One region of the Bittarella massiliensis (ex Durand et al. 2017) genome, then DNA from elsewhere that is predicted to be linked to it. Evidence: predicted binding sites of a transcription regulator. Region 1 holds the regulator's gene; each other region holds the start of a gene.
What was found. The regulator Rex, encoded in region 1, represses fermentation and respiration genes when NADH is low (regulators of the CRP and FNR family bind a similar motif). The targets are predictions, from matches to a motif close to ATTGTTAANNNNTTAACAAT.
Positions count from the first base shown of each region.

Region 2: GT748_RS02495 (phosphoenolpyruvate carboxykinase (GTP)) is a predicted target of Rex. The motif match lies at 2,676-2,695, and genes of this name have one in related genera.
Region 3: GT748_RS09705 ((2Fe-2S) ferredoxin domain-containing protein) is a predicted target of Rex. The motif match lies at 3,107-3,126, and genes of this name have one in related genera.

Region 1 covers NZ_WWVY01000005.1:107,360-113,214, reverse strand. Annotated here, with positions in the region: gene pap (polyphosphate:AMP phosphotransferase) at 1-1,447, opposite strand, end outside; gene deoD (purine-nucleoside phosphorylase) at 1,718-2,428, shown strand; gene GT748_RS07590 (redox-sensing transcriptional repressor Rex) at 2,503-3,159, opposite strand; gene GT748_RS07585 (isocitrate/isopropylmalate family dehydrogenase) at 3,174-4,337, opposite strand; gene GT748_RS07580 (aconitate hydratase) at 4,334-5,855, opposite strand, start outside.
Region 2 covers NZ_WWVY01000002.1:297,183-303,037, reverse strand. Annotated here, with positions in the region: gene GT748_RS02500 (YjdF family protein) at 169-591, shown strand; gene GT748_RS02495 (phosphoenolpyruvate carboxykinase (GTP)) at 738-2,504, opposite strand; gene GT748_RS02490 (hypothetical protein) at 2,796-3,500, shown strand; gene GT748_RS02485 (DUF1847 domain-containing protein) at 4,401-5,021, shown strand; gene GT748_RS02480 (chromate transporter) at 5,119-5,685, opposite strand; gene GT748_RS02475 (chromate transporter) at 5,682-5,855, opposite strand, start outside.
Region 3 covers NZ_WWVY01000008.1:15,196-21,050, reverse strand. Annotated here, with positions in the region: gene GT748_RS09720 (nucleoside hydrolase) at 1-644, opposite strand, end outside; gene GT748_RS09715 (4Fe-4S dicluster domain-containing protein) at 1,295-2,785, opposite strand; gene GT748_RS09710 (hypothetical protein) at 2,793-3,065, opposite strand; gene GT748_RS09705 ((2Fe-2S) ferredoxin domain-containing protein) at 3,325-3,579, shown strand; gene GT748_RS16020 ([Fe-Fe] hydrogenase large subunit C-terminal domain-containing protein) at 3,584-5,290, shown strand; gene GT748_RS09695 (SpoIIE family protein phosphatase) at 5,287-5,855, shown strand, end outside.

The DNA of each region.
Region 1 (5,855 bases):
TGATGCGGGCGAACTTCTTGTCGTTTGACTCCACCACCGTCCAGGGGGCGAAATCGGTGGAGGTGAACTGCAGCATGTCGTTGACCGCCGCCTCGTGCTGGTCCCACTTCTCCCGGTTGCGCCAGTCCTCGTCGGTGATCTTCCAGCGCTTTTCGGGGGTGTTCTGCCGGTCCTCGAACCGGCGCAACTGCTCGTCCTTGTCGATTTGCAGCCAGAACTTGACGATGACGGCGCCCCAGTCGGTGAGCTCCTTTTCAAACTCGTTGATCTCGTCGTAGGCCCGGGCCCAGTCGGCGGGGGTACAGAAGCCCTCGACCCGCTCCACCATCACCCGTCCGTACCAGGTGCGGTCAAAGATGGTGATGTGCCCCCGCTTGGGCAGCCGGGTCCAGAACCGCCAGAGGAAGTGGCGGCCCAACTCCTCTTTGGAAGGGGCGGCGATGGGGACCACCTCGTACCCGCGGGGGTCGAGGGCGGCGGCCACCCGCTTGATGTTGCCCCCCTTGCCGGCCGCGTCCCACCCCTCGTAGGCGACGATGACCGGGATCTGCTCCTTGTAGAGGAGCCCGTGCAGCTTTTTCAGCTTGGCTTGGCACTTCTTCAGCTCTTCCTTGTAGATGGTGGGCTCCAGGGTGCGATTGAGGTCGATGTCGCAGAGTTTTGGCGTCTCCACCAATTGAAAGCGGCTGGCGGGGATGCCGCCCTGGTAGGCGGCGGCCTGCGCGTCCCGCTCCGGCCGCTGGGCGATGGCCCGGCCGATCTCCTTGACCAGGGTCTGGTAGATGTCCGCCATGGCCACGTTGCGGTCCTCGCTGGCAATCACCCGCCAGGGGGCGTAGGGGGTGTCGGTCTGCTCCAACATCTCGTCGTAGATCTGGTAGAGGTCGTCGTAGCGGCGGTTTCTCTTCCAATCGGTCTTGGTGACACGCCAGCGGGTCGCCTTGCTCTCCTCCAGGGCGGAGAGCCGCTTTTTCTGCTCCTTCTGGCTGATGTGCAGGAAAAACTTGATGATCAGGTAGCCGTTGTCGGTGAGGGTGCGCTCGAAGTGGTTGATCTCCTCGATGCGGCGGGCCAGCTCTTTTTTGGGGAGGGCATTTTCCAGCCGGGCGGTGGACACCTCCTGGTACCAGCTGCGGTCGAAGATGGAGAACTCTCCGGCGATGGGGAGTTTCTGCCAGAACCGCCAGAGGAAGGGGTGGCGGGCCTCGGTCTCGTCTGGGTCGACGGTGGAGTAGACCTTGAAGCCGCGGGGGTCCAGGTTGAGGATGACGTCGGAAATCTTGCTGCCCTTGCCGGCGGCGCTCCACCCCTCAAAGAGGATGATGACCGGCACCTTGGCCTCCTTCATCTGCTGTTGCAGGGCGGAGAGGCGGGGCTTGAGCTGTCCCGCAATGGCCTTGTACTCCTCCTTCATCATGATCTTTTTTAGGTTGACCTTTTCCAGCATGACGGCACCTCCTGGTTGTTTGAAAAAGCGAATAATATTTTTTTGTATATTTACTATATTTTAGCACTTTTGCCTCTTGGATACAAGGGGCAAGGAGAGGGGGCCCCTTTTCTGCCGCCCCTGCAGAGGGAGGGGGGAATATACACAAATTTTCCAGTGAAAATGCACGGGAACGCCAAATCGCGGCAAGGCAGATTGCCACCGGCAGAAAAGAACGGTATCATGGAAAAAAGCGCCGTGAGGCGCAGCCGAAAGGGGTTGTCTGTTGACATGAGCATGCACATTGCCGCAAAGGCGGGGGAGATCGCCCCCAACATCCTCCTCCCCGGGGACCCGATGCGGGCCAAGCACATTGCCGAGACCTATTTGGAGGATGCCGTCTGCTTCAACGAGATCCGGGGGATGTACGGCTACACCGGCACCTACAAGGGGCAGCGGGTGTCGGTCATGGGGACCGGCATGGGGATCCCCTCCATCCTCATCTACGCGACCGAGCTGGCCCGGGATTACGGCTGCAAAAAGATGATCCGCCTGGGGACCGCCGGCGCCTATTCCGAAAAACTGAAGGCCCTGGATCTGGTCCTCTCCCAGGCGACCAGCACCACCTCCGCCATCAACGACCACATCTTCCCCGGCCACTACGCCCCCTGCGCCGACTTTGAGCTGCTGGACAAGTGCTACCACATCGCCAGGGAGAGGGGACTGCCGGTCTATGTGGGCAACACCATCTGCAACGACCACCTCTACATCGACAACAAGGAGGAGTACAAGAAGGTCTGGGCCGACTACGGGGTCATCGCCTCGGAGATGGAGGGGGCGGGCCTTTACACCGTGGCCGCCCGCTACGGGGCCAAGGCCCTCACCGTCATGTCCATCGTCGAGACCTCCTTCAAGCCGGGGGCCAAGGGCGTCTCGGCAGAGGACAAGGAGAAAAACCTCAAGGACATGATCTTGCTGGCGCTGGACACCGCCATCGACTGACGGCAAAGAAAAAACAGGTGCGAATCCGTTCGCACCTGTTTTTTTGCGCCCTGCTGGCAGGGGAGGGAAGGGGCTTACTTTTCCCCCTCGTCCTCCTCCGGCCTGTTGTGGGTCACCTGGTAGCAGAGGGTCAGCAGGCTGTCCCCCAGATGGACGTTTTCCACCACCACATCGCTGTGGTCGACCCGCAGGTCGTAGTGGCTGAAGTTCCAAAACCCGGTGATGCCCAGATCCACCAGTTGGGGGGCCACCTTGGGGGCCGCCGTCTTGGGGATACAGAGGATGGCGATGGTGGGGTGGTTTTCCCGGCAGAAGGTCTCCAGCTCGCCGGTGGAGCGCACCGGCAGGCCGGCGATGATCTCGCCCGATTTCTGGGGGTCGGAGTCGAAGATCCCCACCAGGCGAAAGCCCCGCTTCTCAAAGTTCATGTGGGCGGCGATGGCGCTGCCCAGGTTGCCCGCGCCGATGAGGATGGTGTCGTGCATGGTGTCCACGCCGATGATCCGCCCGATTTCCCGGTGGAGCTGTTCGATGTTGTAGCCGTAGCCCTGCTGGCCGAAGCCCCCAAAACAGTTGAGGTCCTGGCGGATCTGCGAGGCGGTGAGGTTCATCTTCTGGGACAGCTCCTTGGAGGAGATGCGCCCCACCCCGTTTTGCAGCAGGTCCCCCAGGAAGCGATAGTAGCGGGGGAGCCGCCGGATGACAGACAGGGAAACGCCGTTCTTTTTCACAAAAACACCCCGTTTTACAGCGACTGGATGGTGTCCATCACATAGTTGCCGAATTCTTCGCAGGTGCAGCCGGTATCGCGGCCGGTGCAGTGCATCTTCTTCTCTTCAAACATGCAGATGTCCAGCGCCCGCTCCAACTTGTCCGCCTCGGCCTGGTAGCCGATGTGGGAGAGCAGCAGGACGGCGGCCCGCAGCATGGAACAGGGGTCGGCGTAGATGTCCCGCCCCTCCTTCACCATCCGGGGGGCGGAGCCGTGAATGGCCTCGAACATGGCGTAGCGCTTGCCCAGGTTGGCGCTGCCGGCGGTGCCGACGCCGCCCTGGAACTCGGCCGCCTCGTCGGTGATGATGTCGCCGTAGAGGTTGGGGAGGACGAAGACCCGGAAGTCGCGGCGGCGCTTTTCGTCCACCAGCTTGGCGGTCATGATGTCGATGTACCAGTCGTCGGTGGCGATCTCAGGGTATTCCTGGGCCACCTTCTGGCAGATTTCCAAAAACTTGCCGTCGGTGGTCTTGATGACGTTTGCCTTGGTGACGATGGAGACCCGGCCCTTGCCGTTTTTGCGGGCGTAGTCGTAGGCCAGCCGGGCGATGCGCTCGGTCCCCTGGGTGGTGGTGACGGTGAAGTCCACCGCCAGGTCCTCGTCCACATTGACCCCCAGCGAGCCCAAGGTGTAGGCGCCCTCGGTGTTCTCGCGGAAGAAGGTCCAGTCGATGCCCTGTGCGGGCACCTTCACCGGACGGACGTTGGCAAAGAGGTCGAGCTCTTTGCGCATGGCCACGTTGGCGCTTTCGATGTTGGGCCAGGGGTCGCCCTTGCGGGGGGTGGTGGTGGGCCCCTTGAGGATGACGTGGCAGGCCTTGAGTTCGGCCAGCACGTCGTCGGGGATGGCCTTGTTCTGGGCCACCCGGTTCTCGATGGTCAGCCCGTCGATCTCTTTAAAGACCACCCGGCCGGCCTTCACCTGGTCTTGCAGCAGGTAGGAGATGACCCGCTGAGCCTCGTGGGTGATGCGGGGGCCGATGCCGTCGCCGCCGCAGACGCCGATCACGATCTGGTCGAGGCCGCTGTAATCGACAAAGTCGCCCTGCTCCTTCATCCGCTGGATGCGCTCCAACTGGCCCTGTAAGACCTTGGCAAACTGTTCGGTTGCGGAGACCATTTTTTCTTCCATCATCTCATTGCCTGCCTTTCGCTCATTTTTTTGGTGTAGTCCAGCAGCCCGCCGCAGAGGAGCATCTCCACCTGCCGTTCGGACAGCTCCGCCCGCACCGCAAACTGGGTGCCGCGGGTGTTGTTTTTGACGGTGAGCCGGCCGCCCTCTTTCAGGGCGTCGATCAGCCCGACGATCTCCAGCTCGTCGCCGAGGGAGAGGGCCTCGTAGTCCGCCGCGTCGGCAAACTCCAGGGGGAGGATGCCGGCGTTGACCAGGTTTGCCTTGTGGATGCGGGCAAAGCTCTGGGCGATGACCGCCTTGACACCCAGGTAGAGGGGGGCGAGGGCGGCGTGCTCGCGGGAGGAGCCCTGACCGTAGTTCTGGCCGCCGACGATGATGCCGCCCTGTTTTTCCTTGCAGCGGGCGGGGAATTCGGGGTCGCAGGCGGTGAAGCAGAACTCGCTGATTTTGGGGACGTTGGAGCGGTAGGGGAGGACCTTGGCCCCGGCGGGCATGATGTGGTCGGTGGTGATGTTGTCCCCCACCTTCAGCACCACCTCTTTTTTCAGGTGGTCGCAGAGGGGTTCGGTCTTGGGGTAGGGCTTGATGTTGGGGCCGCGCACCACCTCCACCGCGCCGGCCTCTTCGGGGGCGGCGGGGGCGACCAACAGGTTGTCGTTGACCAAAAAGCGGGCGGGCATCTCGATCCCCCCCAGGGCGCCGATTTCGGTGGGGTCGCTGATGACTCCCTGCAGGGCCGACCAGGCGGCCGTCTCGGGGCTGACCAGGTAGACCTGGGCGTCGGCGGTGCCGCTGCGCCCCTCAAAGTTGCGGTTGAAGGTGCGCAGGGAGACCCCGCCCGACTTGGGGGACTGGCCCATCCCGATGCAGGGGCCGCAGGCGCATTCCAGCACCCGGGCGCCGGCGGCGATCATATCGGCCAGGGCGCCGTTTTCCGCCAGCATGGTAAAGACCTGCTTGGACCCCGGGGAGATGGTGAGGCTGACATTGGGGTGCACCGTCTTCCCCTTGAGGATGCGGGCCACCTTGAGCATGTCGTAGAGGGAGGAGTTGGTGCAGGAGCCGATGCAGACCTGGTCCACCGGGATGCCGCCCAGCTCCCCGACCGGCTTGACGTTGTCGGGGCTGTGGGGGCAGGCGGCCAGGGGCTCCAGCGCCCCCAGGTCGACGGTGAGCACCCGGTCGTAGCGGGCGTCGGCGTCGGGGGCGAGGGGGGTGAAATCCCCCTCGCGGCCCTGGGCGGCCAAAAACTGGCGGGTGATCTCGTCGGAGGGGAAGATGGAGGTGGTGGCCCCCAGCTCGGCGCCCATGTTGGTGATGGTGGCCCGCTCGGGCACGCTGAGGGTGGCGACCCCCTCGCCGGCGTACTCGATCACCGCGCCGACGCCGCCCTTGACCGACAGTTCCCGCAAAACGGCGAGGATGATGTCCTTGGCGGAGACGCAGGGCCGCAGGGCCCCGGTGAGTTCCACCTTGATGACCCGGGGCATGGGGATGTAGTAGGCCCCGCCGCCCATG
Region 2 (5,855 bases), on a different contig from region 1:
CCCCCTAAAAGGGTGTAGAATGGCCTTGCGGGGATAAAAACACGGCCTGGTCGGGTAGTCCAGGCGCGGCGCAAGCCGTCAGTAACCTGCCTCCTTTGGTTGTCCCTTCTCCGCTGGGTGCGCCGACAGGCGCCCCGCAGGATATTCTCTTTAAAGGAGGGATCGTCTGTGGTACAGACAAGGGCGAAACTGACCGTGTACTTTGAGGACCCGTTCTGGGTCGGGCTCTACGAGCGGTGGGAGGACGGCCGGGTGGAGGTCTGCAAGATCACCTTCGGCGCCGAGCCCAAAGACTACCAGGTCTACGAGCGGATGCTCGCGGGGTGGGACCGGCTGCGCTTCAGCCCCCCGGTCGCGGGGGAGGACCCAGCGGGTGACAGACGGGTGAACCCCAAGCGGATGCAGCGGGTCATCCGCCGCGCGCTGGAAGGGCGGGGGAACGGCACCAAGGCCCAGCAGGCGCTGCAACTGCAGCGGGAAGCGGGTAAGAAAGAGCGCCGCACCTTTACCCGCCAGCAGCGGGAGGCCGAGCGGGAGCGGCAGTTTGCCCTGCGCCAGGAAAAGCGGCGGGAGAAACACCGGGGCCACTAGGGACCCGCGCCCACAGGTCAAACGCGCCCGGCGGTAAAAGCCCGCCGGGCGCGTTTGGCGCGTTCCCGTACCCTTTTGAGAGGCGGGGGATGCAAAAAGGGCCTGCGCAATGTTGCGCAGGCCCTTTGTCGCACGAAAGGGGAAGGTTACTTGTTCAGGTTCTCCTCCAGGATCTCCAGCTGGTGAGCCAGCTCCTTGGGCAGGTGATCGCCGAACTTGCCGTAGAACTCGTGAATGCCCTTGGCCTCCTCTTTCCAGAGGTCCACATCCACGCTCAGCAGGCCCTTCAGGGTCTCCAGGTCGATGTCCAGGCCCTCGAGGTTGATGTCCTCGGGCTTGGGCTCGTAGCCGATGGGGGTCTCAACGGCGTCGGCCTTGCCGTCGCAGCGGTTGATGATCCACTCCAGCACCCGCATGTTGTCGCCGAACCCGGGCCAGATAAAGTGGCCTTCGTCGTCGGTGCGGAACCAGTTGACGTTGAAGATCTTGGGGGCCTTGTCGCCCAGCTTCTTGCCCATCTCCAGCCAGTGGGCAAAGTAGTCGCCCATGTGGTAGCCGCAGAAGGGGAGCATGGCCATGGGGTCGCGGCGGACCACGCCGACAGCGCCGGTGGCGGCGGCAGTGGTCTCAGAGGCCATGATGGAGCCGACGAAGACACCGTGCTCCCAATCTCTGGCCTGGTAGACCAGGGGAGCGGTCTTGGCGCGGCGGCCGCCGAAGACGATGGCGGTCACCGGCACGCCCTCGGGGTTGTCGAACTCAGAGCTGATGCAGGGGCAGTTGATGGCGGGAGCGGTGAAACGGCTGTTGGGGTGTGCGCCCTTGACGCCGCTTTCAGGATCCCACTTGTTGCCCTTCCAGTCCAGGGCGTTTTTCGGCGGGTTCTTGTCCAGGCCCTCCCACCAGACGGTGTTCTCGTCCAGGTTGTGCACCACGTTGGTGAAGATGGTGTCTTTCTGGGTGGAGATCAGGGCGTTGGGGTTGGATTTCATGTTTGTGCCGGGGGCGACACCGAAGAAGCCGTTCTCCGGGTTGATGGCCCACAGGCGGCCGTCGTCACCGATGCGCATCCAGGCGATGTCGTCGCCGACAGTCCAGACTTTGTAGCCCTTCTGCTGGTAGATCTCGGGGGGGATGAGCATGGCCAGGTTGGTCTTGCCGCAGGCAGAGGGGAAGGCGGCGGTCACGTACTTGACCTCGCCCTGGGGGTTCTCAAGGCCCAAAATGAGCATGTGCTCGGCCATCCAGCCCTCGTTTTTGCCCTGGAAGGAGGCGATGCGCAGAGCAAAGCACTTTTTGCCCAGCAGCACGTTTCCGCCGTAGCCGGAGTTGATGGACCAGATGGTGTTGTCCTCGGGGAAGTGGACGATGTAGCGCTTCTCCTCGTCGATGTCGGCTTTGGAGTGCAGGCCGCGGACAAAGTCGTTGGACTCGTCGCCCAGGTGATCCCAGGCGGCCTGACCCATGCGGGTCATGATGGCCATGTTCAGCACCACGTAGGTGGAGTCGGTCAGCTCGACGCCGACTTTGGACAGCTTGGAGCCGACGGGGCCCATGCAGTAGGGGATGACATACATGGTGCGGCCCTTCATGACGCCGTCAAACATGGCGCCCAGCTTCTCGTACATGACCTTCGGGTCCTCCCAGTTGTTGGTCGGACCGGCATCCTCTTTGTTGCGGGTGCAGATGAAGGTGCGGCCCTCGACACGGGCCACGTCGTTTTCAGCGGTGCGGTGAATATAGCAACCGGGGAGTTTTTCCTCGTTGAGCTTGACCATCTCGCCGGTGGAGACGCTCAGCGCGCGGATCTCTTCGAGCTGCTCCTTGCTGCCGTCGATCCAGACAACCTTGTCCGGCTTGCACAGCGCGACCATCTCGTCGACCCAGTTCAAGACATTCTTGTTGTTCGTCATAGGTGATATGCCCCTTTCTAAAGTGCGGTTTTGGTTGTAAAAAAACAACTTTCCCTGTTTACCATTATAGCGAAGAAAAGGTGAGATTTCAACTTGAAAACGCCGTTTTATTAGGTGAATTTGCATAATTATAGTCGTTTCACATTGTAGCAAACGACGAATATGACGGTCATTGACAGAAAATTAACAGCATTCAAAAAATGCTTCTGGCTTTTTTGGGTCGTCTGTGATAGACTAAAAGTTATCGAAAAAACACAGGCGGCCAGGCCCGCCCTGCAAGGAGGACAACCCGTGCTACCCATTTTGTTGGCCGTTGCCATGGCCGCCCTGGGCTATCTCACCCAGACCGGCAAACTCACCCTGTTTGTCACCTACTACAACCCCGACATGAGCGAGGAAGAGATGCAGGAAATGGAGGCAAAGCGCAAGACCAGCGCCGTGCGCAGCCTCTACCTCATGGGGGCGGCGGCCGCTGTCTCGGGGGTGCTGTCCCTGTGCAATCTCTACTTTTATAAAGAGCTGTTCATGGGCATCTACCTGGGGCTGTTTGTCCGCTTTCTCTGCAAGACCTTTGTCAGCGCCGGGACAAAGACCATGAAGCTGGTCTTTGTGCTGGCGGGCATCCTCACCGGGTTTCTCTACTTCTCCGTCAGCTTTACCTTTGCCTTCTCCCCCAACAGCTACACCGTGCAGGACGGCACCCTGGTGATTGCCGGGGGCGAAAAGGGGGAGGTGCCCCTCTCCGGGGCCAAAATCACCCTGCAGAGCGAGCTGCCCCAGCGCCAGAAGGCCGAGAGCCAGGTGAAGGAGTTCAACGGCACCTTCCGCGGCCAGTACCTGCTGGCAAACGGCGAGAGCGCCCACCTCTACCTCAACGGCGGCAGCGGCTGCGCCGTCCGCCTGGAGGGGGAGAGCGGCATCTACTACTTCACCGGCGCCAGCGACGAGGAGACCAAGGAACTCTACGCCCTCCTGGGGGGCACCATCGTAGAATAGACGCCCAATGCGTGGGAGAGGCCGGCCGCAAGGCCGGCCTCTCCTGTTGTGAAGGGATGGCGGCAGAGGAGAGGCAGGCGACCCGGCTGCGGGGCGGAACTTTCAGGCGCGCCCGCTGAAGCGGCGTTTGGGCGGCGCGCTGGCCGTCACCGGCGCGCCGCAGGGCAGGGACCCTAAAAAGAGGCTGGGGCGGGCCTTTGCAGTCCTGGGGTGAGCGCCCTGTGCCGAGGCTGCCGGGGGAGGGCCGCTCCCTGGCGGTGAATATACTCCTGCTCCCTTTACCACTGAGGAGCCAAGGGAGCTGACGGCCGCCGATTGGGAAAAAAGAGAGACTGCCATGACCTTGGACAGCGGACTGTGAGCAGAGCGGGCCGTCCTGGTCCCGGCGCGGGGTGGTAGCAGCCGGGCCCCCTTCCCCTGGCTTTGACCTCCATCTCCTTTGCCGCAAACAATGGGGCCAAGACGAGTCGTCCTGGCCCCATTGTTTGCGGCTGCAGTCTGCCCCCTTCCTCTGTCTCGACCGTCCCCTTCCTTTATTGCAAACGATGGGGCTGAAGCGGGCCGTCCTGGCCTCAGCGCGGGGTGGCCGCAGCCAGGGCCCCTTCCCCTGTCTCGATGGCCGCTTTCCTTTGCTGCAAACGAGGAGGGCCGGGACGAGCCGCCCTAGCCCCGGCGTGGGATGGCTGCAGCCGTGGCCTCTTTCCCTGCCTTGCCCGCCCGCCTTCCCTTGCCACATACGATGGGGCCGAGGCGCGCTGCCCCACGGGTGAGGAGGGGCTTGCAGAGGTTGGGGTCCCCATCTACATTCCCGATGGGAAAAGCGATTGCTTCTCCGCCCGGGTCGAGGTATCATGGGGGAAAGGGTCGCCAATACCGCGGCCCGCAGAGAGGAGAGAGATCGTGTACTACACCTGTGGAAGTTGCACCGTTCACGGTTGCCAGTCCGGCGACTTTGAGAAGTTGCCCAAAAACTGCCCCATCCGCAACACCCCGCTGATGGAGGCCGCCTTCGCCAAATACGGCGAAGAGGAAAACCACAAGTTCTACCTGGAGAGCTCCAAGATCGAGGCTACCGGCTACGGCCGCTGGCCCCGGGTGCGGGAGATCACCGAGTTCTGCAAGGCCATGGGCTACCAGAAGTTGGGGGTGGCCTTCTGCGGCGGCTTGAAGGAGGAGGGGCGGATCGCCTGCGAGATCTTTCGCGCCCACGGCTTTACGGTGGTCTCGGCCATCTGCAAGGCCGGCGGGGTGCCCAAGGAGCAGGTGGGCCTGGGAGAGGAGGACAAGGTCCACCCCGGTCAGTTCGAGCCCATGTGCAACCCCATCGCCCAGGCCATGCTCTTAAATGAGCAGCAGACCGAGTTCAACATTGTCATCGGCCTCTGTGTGGGGCACGACTCCCTCTTTTACAAATACGCCCAGGCGCCCACCACCACCCTGGTCACCAAGGACAGGGCCCTGGCCCACAACCCGGCGGGCGCCCTCTACTGTGCCCACTCCTACTTTAAAGATAAGGTCTAACCGGTCAAGAGTGCACAAAAGCGCCGCCGTCTCCCCCCTGGAGACAGCGGCGCTTTTGCTATGGAAATCCCCGAGAGGGGAAGGGGAGGACAGGAATTTACCCCATAAAGGGAAAGATGATGGCGCCCAGGACCCCGCAGCCCACCATCACCCAGATGGGGTTGGGTTTCCACTTGCGCAGGACGAAGAGGGCGGCGGCAAACATCGCGGCGCAGATCCAGTCGACGCTGGCGGGCGACCAGCTCACCGCGCCCCCCTGCCAGAGGGAGAGGATGAGGATGGACAGCCCCGCCGAGGCGATGAGGGCCACCACCGCCGGCCGCAGCCCCTTTAAAATCGCCTGCATGGCGTCGAGCTGGCGGTACTTGGTGTAGATTTTGGCCAGGGCGATGACGATGATGCAGGAGGGGATCACGCAGCCGATGGTGGCGACGATGGAGCCCCAGAACCCGGCGATGTGGGTGCCCACGAAGGTGGCCGAGTTGATGGCCACCGGCCCGGGGGTCATCTGGGAGATGGTGATGATGTCGGCAAACTGGGTCATGTCCAGCCAGTGGTGTAGGGTGACCACCTGGTTTTGGATCAGCCGCATGGAGGCGTAGCCGCCCCCAAAGCTGAACAGGCCGATTTGGAAGAAGCTCCACAGCAGCTGCAGGTAAATCATTTGGACACCTCCCCGCTCTTTTTCTGCCGGAAGCAGAGAAAGCCGATGAGGCCGCAGGCCAGCACGATGAAGGCCACGTTGACATTAAAGACGTAGGTCGCCACAAAGGCGGCCGCCATCATCAGGATGGAGAGGAGGTTCTTCTCCTTGGCGACCCCCCAGCCCATGGT
Region 3 (5,855 bases), on a different contig from region 1:
GCGTCCTCGGTGGTGAGGTAGCACTCGTGGGTGGCGTCCAGGGGTACCCAGGTGATCTTGCAGCCCGACTGCATCACGATCTCGGCCGCCTCGGGGTCGACCCAGACGTTGTACTCGGACACGGCGGAGGAGTTGTTGGTGAGGAAGCCCCCGCCCATGATCATGATCTCCTCGATGTTTTCGGCAATCTCCGGCGCCACCCGCAGGGCCATGCCGATGTTGGTCAGGGGGCCGACGGGGATGAGGGTGATCTTCTCTTTGGCGTTTTTCAGGGCGTGCACCAGGTAGCTGACCGCGCACTCCTCCTGCTCCTTGAGGTCGGTCTCGGGGATCTCCAGGTGGTCGCCGTGCACCAGGGCCTCGACGCCGGTCATCATCCCCTCCCGCCAGGGGATGTTGGGCTTCCGCCCCGGTTTGAGGGTGGAGACCATGGGGTACTCGCAGCCCCGGTAGACCGGCACCTCGCCCCGGCCCAGCAGGTCGAGCACCCGCAGGGTGTTGTCGGTGGTGAGGCGGACCTCCCGGTTGCCGTTGACCGAGCAGATGCCGATGACCTCCAGCTCGGGGGCCAACAGGGCCAGCATGATGGCCACCGCGTCGTCCGCGCCGGTGTCCACGTCGAGAATGACTTTCCGCTTGTCCATAGAACCTTCCTCCTGTCACTGTTGTGGAGGGGTTTCCCCTCCTGTTTACCCCAAGTATAGGCGCTTCCCCCCCTCCGGGGGAAGGACAATTGCCCTAAGAAATAGACAAACATTACAGTTATTCTTGCGCGATTTGACGGAAAAGGCGGGCGGTTTGCCGCTTCGGAAGGGTGGGGGAGCCGGGTGAGGGAGGAGGACGGCTTGCGGGAAGAGGAAGGCGGCGCTTCCCTTGGCGGGAGGGCGGCGGGGAGGGGAGACTTCTCCGCCCCGGCCAGGGGGAGCGAGAAGGAGGGGGGATTTGAGGGGAGAGGGCGGCGCCGCACCCCTGGAGAGGGACGGCGAGGGGAGGTGTGCCGGGCGCAGAGGGGGTGGGAGAGGGGAGCGCTGCCCCTGCCAAAAATACCGACGGCAGGCGGGAGTTGCCGGCTTGGCAGGGCGGGGAGGGGGCCGGGAAGGGCGGATGGCGGGTTTGGGGCGCTTGGGAACGGGGGCGAAGGACAGGGGCGAGGGCGGGGAAGAGGGAGAGGGAGAAGCAAAAGAGAAAGGGGAAAGGGGAAAGGGGCGCAAAAAGAGAGCCGGTCCGGGCGCTGCCCGGAAACCGGCTCTCTAGTGGGTCCTATCTTGCTGGCGGGCGTTTGCCCGGATGGGGTCTACTGGTCCTCTTCCCCTTCCCCTTCAAAGAGGTCGATGGGGGATTCGGCCTTGAACTTGTTGACGGCGGCGGTGGCCTTGTTGATGGGCTGCAGGGTGCCGGGACCGGCGACACAGCCGCCGACACAGGCCATCCCCTCCATCAGGTAGCCCTCGCGCTTGCCTGCCTTGGCGATGGCCAGCATCTTTTTGCAGTTGGCCAGGCCCTCGGCCCGGTCCATCTTGACCTCCACCTCGGGGTAGAGTTTGTGCACCCCGTTGGCGATGGCCCCGGCGACCCCGCCGGAGACGGCATAGCCCCGCCCCTCGGGGGCGGCGTCGGCGAAGGGCTCGCCCTCGATCTCGCCGAAGTCCACGTCCTTGGCGGCGAACATCCCCATCAACTCTTCAAAGGTGATGACGTAGTCCACGTCGCTGCGGATGGTGCGGCGCATGGCCTCCAGCTTTTTGGCGGAGCAGGGGCCGATGAAGGCCACCTTGTGGTCCGGGTGGGTCTTTTTGACGTGGCGGGCGGTCTCCACCATGGGGGTGTAGGCCTGGGACAGGTACTGGGAGATCTCGGGGAACTCGTTTTTGGCCATGACCGACCAGGCCGGGCAGCAGGAGGTGGCCAGGAAGCGGGCCTCCCCGGTGGCCACGTGCTTGGCGTAGTGGTGCACCTCTTCTACGGTGCCCCGGTCGGCGCCCCAGCCCACCTCCACCACGTCGGCAAAGCCGATGAGTTTGAGGGCGGCCTTCACCTTGTCGGGGGTGGCGGCCGGACCGAACTGGCCCACAAAGGAGGGGGCCACCTCGGCCACCACCGGCACCCCCTCTTTGAGGGCGGTGGCCAGCTGGAAGAGCTGGGACTTGTCGGTGATGGCGCCGAAGGGGCAGGAGACGATGCACTGGCCGCAGGCCACGCACTTGTCGTAGTCGATCTTGGCGCGGCCCAGGTGGTCGCTGCCGATGGCCTTTACCCCGCAGGCGGCGGCGCAGGGGCGGTCGTACTTGACGATGGCGCTGTAGGGGCAGACCTCTTTGCAGCGGCCGCACTTGAGGCACTTGTCCTGGTCAATGACCGTCCCCTCGGCGGTGAACTGGATGGCCGACACCGGGCAGACCGACACGCAGGGGTGGGCCAGGCAGTGGCGGCAGTTGTCGGTGACCATGTAGGAGGTCTCGGGGCAGGCGTTGCAGGCGAAGGGGATGACGTTGATCAGCGGCAGCTCGTAGGCCTGGTTGATGAGCATGTCGTCGCTGAGGCCCTTGGAGATGGGGGCGTTGTCGTTGATGTCGCGCAGGGGCAGGCCCATGGCCAGCCGCAGCCGCTCGCCGACGATGGCCCGCTCTTTGAAGACGCTGTCGCGGTATTGGGGGATTTCGCCTGAGATGATCTTGTAGGGCAGCTCCTCCACCTTTTCATGGCTCCACCCCTCAAAGGCGAGCCGGGCGATCTCGGTAAAGATCTGGCGGCGAATTTTGGTGACGGGTGTGTAAACTCCTCTCACGTTGCAATCACTTCCTCACAATCGATAAAATGCGTGTCATGACCTCTTCGTTGGTGGCCTTTTCGATCTGCTGGCCGTCCACAAAGACCACCGGACAGACCTGGCTGTGGTCGTGCTCGGTGTGGCAGACCTGGGTCTCCACCTCGATCTTTACCCCGTGGCGCATCTCGTACTTGAGCTTTTTCAGGCTCTCCACCGACTCAATGATGTCCATGGCGCCATTCATGATGCACTGGGTGCAAACGCAGACGACCACACGGATGGATTTCATCGTTTTCACCTTTGTTCACTCCTGCTCTTATTTGGTTTGCGGTTGGGCTGTTTGATACCGAATTAACAATCTAATCTATTATACACTGGCCATACCGCCATTTCAATAGCATTTATCGACAGTTTTTCCACCCGATTTTGGCAGGAACGCGGCCTTTTCCCGCCCTGCGCAATCGTGTATAATGGATAAAATAGAGAAGCCATGCCCTCCCCCCTGCCCGGCGGGGCGGTGGGGCCGGCATTTTGACGCGAGGAGGCGCAGAGAGACGATGGTTACAGTGACAGTCTGTGTGGGCAGTTCCTGCCACATGAAGGGCTCCTACCAGGTCATCAAGACCTTTCAGGAAATCATCAAGGAGCGGGGGTTGGAGGACAAGGTGGCCCTCAAGGCCTCGTTTTGCATGGGGCGCTGTTTGGACGGCATCTCCATGCAGGTGGACGACGAGCCCATCTCCCATGTGGGGTTTGCCAACGCCAGCGACATTTTTTACCAGTACGTACTGCCCAAGGTAGAGGAGGAATGAAACGGTGAGCAGCATCATCAAACTCAACGAGGGAAACTGCCAAAACTGCTACAAGTGCATCCGGCACTGCCCCATCAAGGCCATCTCCTTTTCGGGCGGGAAGGTGCAGATCATCGAGGACGAGTGCGTCCTCTGCGGTACCTGCGTGGACGTCTGCCCGCAAAACGCCCGCTTTACCACCGACCACCGGCCCAAGGTGCTGGAGCTGCTGAAGGGGCCCGACCCGGTCTACGTGACCCTGGCCCCCTCTTACAAGAGCTACTTCACCGACCGCACCTTTGAGCAGCTCTCGGCCGCCCTCAAGGCCGTGGGCTTTGCCGGGGTGGAGGAGACCGCCGTGGGCGCCTACGAGACCTCCCGCGCCTACGCCCAGCTGATGGCCGCCGGCGAGATGGAGAACATCATCGCCACGGCCTGCCCCTCGGTGGTGATGATGGTCGAGCGCCACTACCCGGCCATCGCCCAGTGGCTGGCCCCGGTCTACTCCCCCATGATGGCCCACGCCAAGATGATGAAGGAGAAATACGGCCAGAACATCCACGTGATCTTCATCGGCCCCTGCCTGGCCAAGAAGGAGGAGGCCATGGACCCCCTGGCCGGGGGGGACGTGGACTACGCCCTGAGCTTCAACGCCCTGCGCGCCCTCATCGAGGGGGCCCCTCAGGAGGAGAGCGACGGGGAGGCGGTGGGCACCGCCCACCCGGTCAGCCGCCTCTACCCCAAGCCCAGCGGCATCCTCAAGAGCATCGAGCCGGAGAGCTACGGCCACTACCGCAAGGTCTGCGTCGACGGGGTGGAAAACTGCATGGAGCTCTTCTCCTGGCTGGAGAGCGAGCACCCCACCGGCCTTTTCATCGAGGCCAACATGTGCGCCGGGGCCTGCCTGGGCGGCCCGGTGATGCGCCGGGAGGGCATCTCCAGCTTCCGCGGGCGGATGGAGATCGACGACCAGCCCAAGCCCCGGGACGCCCGGCCCGCCCCCTCAGCCGCCTGTGAGCTGGATCACCTGCGGCTCTTCCGGGGGGCCCCCAAGGCCGAGCCCATCCCCACCGAGGAGGAGATCCGCGCCATCCTCGCCCAGATCGGCAAGACCAGCCCCGAGCAGGAGCTCAACTGCGGCGGCTGCGGCTACGAGACCTGCCGGGACAAGGCCATTGCCGTCTACCGGGGGAAGGCCGACGTCAACATGTGCCTGCCCTACCTGCGGGAGAAGGCGGAGAACATCTCCTCCACCGTCATTCAGCACTCCCCCAACGGCACCATCGCCCTCACCGAGGAGCTGGAGGTGCTGGACCTGAACCCCGCCGCCGAGGAGATGATGGGGCTGCGCCGGGAGAGCGCCGTCGGCCAGATCATCCCCGAGTTTTTCGGCGACGACACCTTTGACCGCGCCAGGGAGAGCGGCCGCCCGGCCATGAAGAACGAGGTGGTGGTGGGCGAGGGCGTCAGCGTGGAGGAGACGGTGATCTACATCCGCGAGAACCGGATGTTCATCGTTTTTATGAAGGACATGACCGCCGAGAACGAGAACAAGAAAAAGCTGGAGGCCCTGCGGATGCACACCGTGGACACCGCCCAGAAGGTCATTGACAAGCAGATGCGGGTGGCCCAGGAGATCGCCTCCCTGTTGGGGGAGACCACCGCCGAGACCAAGGTGGCCCTCACCAGCCTGAAAAAGAGCATGGAACAGGGGGAGGACGGTGCCCTATGAAATTCTTTGCCGACGCCGCCTATGAGAGCATCAACCACTACGGCGAGGAGCTGTGCGGCGACAAGGTGGAGTTCATCCGCGACCAGGGGGGCGGCTTCTACGCCGTGCTGGCCGACGGGTTGGGCAGCGGGGTCAAGGCCAACATCCTCTCCACCCTCACCAGCAAGATCATCGCCACCATGATGGCCGAGGGGGCCAAGCTCACCGAGTGCGTCGAGACCATCGCCTCGACCCTGCCCAAGTGCTCTGAGCGGGGGCTGGCCTACTCCACCTTCACCATCGTCAAGGTCAAGCCCGACGGCTGGATCTACACCGCCGAGTTCGACAACCCCCTCATCATCTACTTTCGCGACGGCAAGTTGATGGAGCTGGAGCGGGAGGTGGTGGAGATCGACGGGAAGATCATCTACACCTCCTCCTTCCAGGCCCAGGTGGACGACATGCTGGTGATGTTTTCCGACGGGGTGGTCCACGCCGGGGTCGGCTCCCTGCTGGACCTGGGCTGGCAGTACGACAACATCGTCAAGTACGCCGAGGAGGCCATGGAGAAGGACATCTCCCCCCG